Regions from separate parts of the Streptomyces sp. NPDC048606 genome, predicted to be linked through region 3. Evidence: riboswitches for the same ligand, from Rfam matches in the RefSeq annotation. Region 3 holds a riboswitch; each other region holds the start of a gene.
The links. Region 3 has a riboswitch for thiamine pyrophosphate ahead of AB0D01_RS21350 (thiamine ABC transporter substrate-binding protein). Riboswitches for the same ligand answer to the same signal wherever they lie in the genome.
Positions count from the first base shown of each region.

Region 1: linked by a shared signal. The riboswitch ahead of thiC (phosphomethylpyrimidine synthase ThiC) and the one ahead of AB0D01_RS21350 (thiamine ABC transporter substrate-binding protein) in region 3 are both predicted to bind thiamine pyrophosphate.
Region 2: linked by a shared signal. The riboswitch ahead of thiO (glycine oxidase ThiO) and the one ahead of AB0D01_RS21350 (thiamine ABC transporter substrate-binding protein) in region 3 are both predicted to bind thiamine pyrophosphate.

Region 1 is NZ_JBEZIB010000003.1:70,594-72,851, forward strand. Features, by position in the region: gene thiC (phosphomethylpyrimidine synthase ThiC) at 1-914, opposite strand, end outside; TPP riboswitch at 909-1,052, opposite strand; gene AB0D01_RS04425 (YibE/F family protein) at 1,125-2,258, shown strand, end outside.
Region 2 is NZ_JBEZIB010000017.1:36,421-38,678, forward strand. Features, by position in the region: gene AB0D01_RS19560 (FAD-dependent oxidoreductase) at 1-576, opposite strand, end outside; TPP riboswitch at 788-900, shown strand; gene thiO (glycine oxidase ThiO) at 898-2,121, shown strand; gene thiS (sulfur carrier protein ThiS) at 2,118-2,258, shown strand, end outside.
Region 3 is NZ_JBEZIB010000019.1:81,517-83,774, forward strand. Features, by position in the region: gene AB0D01_RS21350 (thiamine ABC transporter substrate-binding protein) at 1-947, opposite strand, end outside; TPP riboswitch at 1,032-1,141, opposite strand; gene rlmN (23S rRNA (adenine(2503)-C(2))-methyltransferase RlmN) at 1,200-2,258, opposite strand, start outside.

The DNA of each region.
Region 1 (2,258 bases), on a different contig from region 3:
GTCAGCGGCACGTACGGCAGGAGGACGCCGGCGTGGACCGTCATGTAGTCGACGCCCTGCTCGGCCTGCTCGATGACCGTGTCCTTGTAGATCTCCCAGGTCAGCTCCTCGGCACGGCCGTCGACCTTCTCCAGCGCCTGGTAGAGCGGCACGGTGCCGATCGGCACGGGGGAGTTGCGCAGGACCCACTCGCGCGTGGTGTGGATGTTGCGCCCGGTCGAGAGGTCCATGACCGTGTCGGCGCCCCACTTGGTCGCCCAGGTCATCTTGTCGACCTCCTCCTCGATGGAGGAGGTGACCGCGGAGTTGCCGATGTTGGCGTTGACCTTCACCAGGAACCGCTTGCCGATGATCATCGGCTCGATCTCGGGGTGGTTCACGTTCGCGGGCAGCACGGCGCGGCCTGCGGCGATCTCCTCGCGGACGACCTCGGGGGAGACGTTCTCGCGGATCGCGACGTACTCCATCTCCGGGGTGATCTCACCGCGGCGGGCGTACGCGAGCTGGGTGACGGCGGCGCCGCCGCGGCCCCGGCGGGGCAGGCGCGGCCGACCGGGGAAGACCGCGTCGAGGTTCTTGAGGCCACCGCGCGGCGAGGTGTGCTTGATGCCGTCGTCCTCGGGGCGCACGGGGCGTCCCGCGTACTCCTCGGTGTCACCGCGCCCGATGATCCAGTTCTCGCGCAGCGGCGCGAGCCCCCGGCGGACGTCGGTGTCGATCTGCGGATCGGTGTACGGACCGGACGTGTCGTAGAGCGTCACGTCCTTGCCGTTGGTGAGGTGGACCTGGCGGACCGGCACCCGGATGTCGGGGCGGGAGCCCGCCAGGTATCCCTTGTGCCAGCCGGGCTGGCGCTCGGTCTGGCCGTCGGTGTCCTGGCTGACGGCAGGCGTGCGTGCGTCCTGAATGGTCATGAGACCTGATCTCCCTACGCCGGCATTACCCGGTAACAGGTTCGGCGGTCGACGCAGCCTCTTCCCGTACGCATGTCCTGCGCGTACGGTGATCAGCGCCCTCTCAGCCCGGTGCTCCGAGCTCCCGCGTTGTGCAAAGGTGCCCCCACGCTAGCGTCATCTGTGGCGTGCTGAACAGTGGGCCCCCTCATCTCTTGCGATGATCAGCCGGTGACGTCCTCGCCGCAGCCCCCACACGAGCCCACAGATCCCCTGGGCCCCGCCGGCCACGAGCACGCCTCGCCGGGGCCGGCGGCCGGTTCCCACCACGGCCCTTCCCACGGTCATCCACACGACCCGTCCCACGGCCACGCGCCCGGCGGCCACGGCCACGGCCACCCACCCGCACCCGCACCCGGCGGTCACGGACACGGTCACGGCGGGCACGGCCACAGTCACGGCCACGGTCCGGCCGCGCCCGTATCCCTGCACCTGCGCAAGGTCATCGCCGCCGTACTGATCCCCTTCGCCGTCGCCGTCTTCGTCGGCATGGCCGTCCTCTGGCCCGGGGGCGCGCCGGCGCACGAGCGCACCGGGGTGGGCTTCGACCGCCAGACCCAGCAGGGCAAGGTCGTCGCTCTGGTGAGCGTCGACTGCAAATCCGTCAACGCCGCGCAGGTACCTCCAACCGGTGACACCTCCACACCCGAAGGGCGCGAGGCCGTGGCCTCGCAGACCGGCGACTGCAAGAAGGCCACCATCGAGGTCGGCACCGGGCCGGACAAGGGACGCGCCTTCTTCGAGATCGTCCAGCCGGGCGCGCCACGGCAGTTGGCGAACGGTCAGGAGGTGGTCGTCGCCTACGCCCCCAACGCGCCGCGCGACCTCCAGTACTCCGTGGTCGACCTGAACCGTAAGTTCCCGATGGCCCTGCTGGCCGGCATCTTCGCCGTCGCGGTCGTCGTCGTGGGTCGCATGCGCGGGCTGTTCGCCCTGATCGCGCTCGTGGTGAGCTTCGCGATCCTGACCCTCTTCATCCTCCCGGCGATCCTCCAGGGATCGAATCCCCTGCTGGTCGCGGTGGTCGGGGCCAGCGCGATCATGCTGATCGCCCTCTACATGTGCCACGGCCTGACGGCGCGCACCTCGGTGGCCGTGCTCGGCACCCTGGTCTCGCTGCTGTTGATCGGACTGCTGGGCTCGCTGTTCATCGACTGGGCGTTCCTCAGCGGCAACACGGACGACAACACCGGCCTGATCCACGGGCTGTACCCGAACATCGACATGAGCGGTTTGCTGCTCGCGGGCGTGATCATCGGTTCGCTCGGCGTGCTCGACGACGTGACCGTCACCCAGACCTCGGCC
Region 2 (2,258 bases), on a different contig from region 3:
GACCCGGGCGGCGGTGAGCAGTTCGGCGCCCGCGTCGGCGTACCAGCGGGCCATGGGGGCGGCGACCTCGGCGGGCAGGGCACCGGCCAGGACCCGGTCGGCGGCCTCCACGACGGTCACGGCGCAGCCGGCCTCGCGGGCGGCGGTGGCGAACTCGGCGCCGATCCAGCCGGCGCCGACGACGACGGTGGCGGGGGCCTCGGCCAGTACGGGGCGCAGCCGGGCGGCGTCGTCGAGGGTGCGCAGGAGGTGGACGCCCGGCACGCCCTCGGAGCCGGGCAGGGTCAGCGGCTGAGCGCCGGTGGCCAGGACGAGGACCTCGTAGGGGACCGGGCCGGACTCGGTGTCCACCATGTGGTCGGCGGCGCGCAGTCCGGTGACCTCGGTTCCCAGTCGCAGATCGATCCGGAGCGCCTCGAAGTCCACGTCGAACGCGGAGTCCTCGGCCTTGCCGAGGAGGACCGCCTTGGACAGCGGGGGCCGGTCGTAGGGCTGGTGGGGTTCGGCGCCCAGCAGGGTCACGGGGCCGGTGAAGCCCTGTTCCCGCAAGGCGACCGCCGTCTGCACCCCGGCCATGCCGGCCCCGACCACGACGACGCCGGGCTCCGGCGGTCGTGGGGCGGCTTCCGTCGACGTCCGTGCCCGCGCCTGCGTATGCGTCTGCTCGCTCACGTGCCCACCCTAATGAACTGACGACTCGTCAGGAACAGGGGGCGGGGAGCCGACTGCGCGCGGGCCCCGGGGAGGCAGCCTTACCCGCCGCCGGCCACGGGGTTAGTCTGGCCACCGTACCTATCGCGGGAGTCCGGGCGCACCGGGCTGAGAGGGAGGCTGGCCGGCCTCCGACCGTACGAACCTGATCCGGGTCATGCCGGCGAAGGGAGGGGCTGGACGCCCATGCACTCATCTCCGAAGGGATCCCCCGGATCCCCCACGACCTCCACGACCTCCACCACCCCGGCGGACCGGGGGTCGGACGTCCTCGTCATCGGGGGCGGGATCATCGGCCTGGTCACCGCCTGGCGGGCCGCCCGCGCCGGACTGCGCGTCGCGCTCGCCGACCCGGACCCCGGCGGCGGCGCCGCCCGGGTCGCGGCCGGCATGCTCGCCGCCGTCACCGAACTGCACTACGGCGAGGAAACCCTCCTCGGGCTCAACGTGGCCTCCGCCGAGCGCTACCCCCACTTCGCCGCCGAACTCACCGAAGCCAGCGGCGGCATGGACCTCGGCTACCGCGCCTGCGGCACCCTGGCCGTGGCCCTCGACGCCGACGACCGCCTCCACCTGCGGGAACTGCACGCCCTCCAGCGCCGCTGCGGACTGGAGTCCGAGTGGCTCACCGGCCGCGAGTGCCGCCGACTGGAGCCGATGCTGGCCCCGGGCGTCCGCGGTGGGCTCCGTGTCGACGGCGACCACCAGGTGGACCCGCGCCGGCTGGCGGCCGCCCTGCTCGCCGCCTGCGAACGGGCCGGCGTCACCGTCCACCGCGCCCGCGCGGTCCGCCTGCTGACCGGCGCCGACCGGGCGGTGGGCGCCGAGCTGGAGGACGGTACGCCCCTGCGCGCCGACCAGGTGGTCCTGGCGGCGGGCTCGCTCAGCTCGCGGCTGGCCGGCGTACCGCCGGAGGTGGCGGTGCCGGTGCGCCCGGTGAAGGGACAGGTGCTGCGCCTGTCGGTGCCGGCCCCGTACGCGCCGTTCCTGTCGCGGACCGTCCGGGCGGTCGTCCGCGGCAGCCACATCTACCTCGTCCCGCGCGAGAACGGCGAACTCGTCGTCGGCGCCACCAGCGAGGAACTCGGCTGGGACACCACCGTCACCGCCGGCGGGGTGTACGAGCTGCTGCGCGACGCCCACGAACTCGTCCCCGGCATCACCGAACTCCCCCTCACCGAGACCCGCGCCGGCCTGCGCCCCGGCTCCCCGGACAACGCGCCGCTGCTCGGCCCGACCGACCTGCCGGGCCTGCACCTGGCCACCGGGCACTACCGCAACGGGGTGCTGCTGACCCCGCTCACCGGCGACGTGATGGCCGAGCTGCTGACCACCGGGGTCGTCCCGGAGATCGCCCGCCCCTTCACCCCGCGCCGCTTCTCCTCCACGCGTCAGGAGTCCTACGCATGACCATCTCCGTCAACGGCGAGCCGCGCGAGATCGCGGCCGGCACCACGCTCGACGCGGTGGTCGCCACCCTGAGCACGGCGCCCTCGGGCGTCGCCGCCGCCCTCAACGAGACCGTCGTCCCGCGCGGGCAGTGGTCG
Region 3 (2,258 bases):
ATGTTGAGCGGCATGTCCTCCTGGAACTTCTTGCCGACCAGGAAGTCGATGAGGGCCTTGCCGCCCGCCTCGTTCTTCGCGCCCTTCAGCAGGCCCGCGAACTCGATCTGGCGGAAGCAGGTCCCGGTGGCGACGCCCGTGGGGGCCTCGGCCGGCTGCGGCTCGGCGTAGATGACCTCGACCGGCGGGCTGGAGGCGTAGGAGACGACCAGCGGGCGGTCGCCCTTGGCCTTCTTGCCGCCGGCGGAACCGGAGAAGCGCTCGTTGTAGGCCTGCTCCCAGCCGTCGACGACCTCGACGCCGTTGTCCTTGAGCTTGCTCCAGTAGTCCTTCCAGCCGTCCTCGCCGTACTTGCCGACGGTGGCGAGGAGGAAACCGAGTCCGGGCGAGGAGGTCGCGGCGTTCTCGGTGACCAGCAGGTTCTTGTACTCGGGCTTGATCAGGTCGTCCAGCGTCTGCGGCGGGGCGATCTTCTTGTCGGCGAAGTAGGCCTTGTCGTAGTTGACGCAGACGTCACCGGAGTCGATCGGGGTGACGCGGTGGCCCTTGTCGAGCACGTACTCGGAGGCCACGGCGTCCAGGCCCTTGGCCTCGTAGGCGTTGAAGATGCCGTTTTCGAGGGCGCGCGAGAGCAGGGTGTTGTCCACGCCGAAGAAGACGTCGCCGCGCGGCGAGCCCTTGGTGAGGATCTCCTGGTTGAGGGCGGCGCCCGCGTCCCCGGACTTCAGGACCTTGACGGTGTAGCCGCTCTGCTGCTCGAAGTCCTTCAGGACCGCGTCGGAGACGTTGAAGGAGTCGTGGGAGACGAGCGTGACCGTCTTGGACTTCGGGGCGTCGCTCGCGCCGGCCGACTTGTCCTTGGCCTCGCCGCCGCCGCAGGCGCTGAGGGTGGTGACGCCGAGGGCGCCCGCGAGCAGGGCGCCCGCGATCTTCCTGTTGGTGCTCACTGGTGTATTCCTCCTGGATGACCAGGAGAAGACGCGGCCCTGCCCGGCGCTCTCGTGGAGCGGACGCCGGGCAGGGCGCAACAGCTTGAGTGATGACCGAACTTCCTACCCCGAATGACCGGGGCGAGGTTCAGAGGGTCTGCGGATGACGGTTACCGCACTCTCAGCGCTGTGGCGCTCCCCTGTCGGAATATGAAATTGGTTCGGCCACAGGGTACCCCGTGGCCGATAGTGCGCCTTCGCGGCCGAAAATCAGCGCTCCGAGGCCGCGAGCTGACCGCAGGCGCCGTCGATCTCCTGACCGCGGGTGTCGCGGACGGTCACCGGCACGCCGTGGCGGGCGATGGCCTCCACGAAGGCCTTCTCGTCCTCGGGGCGCGAGGCGGTCCACTTCGAACCCGGGGTCGGGTTCAGCGGGATCAGGTTGACATGTACGCGCTTGCCCTTGAGCAGTCGGCCGAGGAGGTCGCCGCGCCAGGCCTGGTCGTTGATGTCGCGGATCAGGGCGTACTCGATGGAGATGCGGCGGCCGGACTTCTCCGCGTACTCCCAGGCCGCGTCGAGGACCTCGCGGACCTTCCAGCGGGTGTTCACGGGGACGAGGGTGTCGCGCAGCTCGTCGTCCGGGGCGTGCAGCGACACCGCGAGGCGGCACTTGAAGCCCTCGTCGGCGAAGCGCAGCATGGCCGGGACCAGGCCCACGGTGGAGACGGTGATGCCGCGCTGCGACAGGCCCAGGCCGTCGGGCTCCGGGTCGGTGAGCCGGCGGATGGCGCCGACGACGCGCTTGTAGTTGGCGAGCGGCTCGCCCATGCCCATGAAGACGATGTTGGACAGGCGGGCCGGACCGCCCGGGACCTCGCCGTCGCGCAGGGCGCGCATGCCGTCGACGATCTGGTGGACGATCTCGGCGGTCGACAGGTTGCGGTCGAGCCCCGCCTGGCCGGTGGCGCAGAACGGGCAGTTCATGCCGCAGCCGGCCTGCGAGGAGATGCACATCGTCACCCGGTCGGGATAGCGCATCAGCACGGACTCCACGAGGGTGCCGTCGTGCAGCTTCCACAGCGTCTTGCGGGTGGTGTCGTTGTCGCAGCTGATGTGCCGCACCACGTTCATCAGGTCCGGCAGCAGCTCCTCGCGGAGCTTCTCGCGCGAGGCGGCCGGGATGTCGGTCCACTCGGCCGGGTCGTGCGCGTAGCGGGCGAAGTAGTGCTGGGAGAGCTGCTTGGCCCGGAACGGCTTCTCGCCGATCGCGGCCACCGCCTCGCGGCGCTCGGCCGGGGTCAGGTCGGCGAGGTGCCGCGGGGGCTT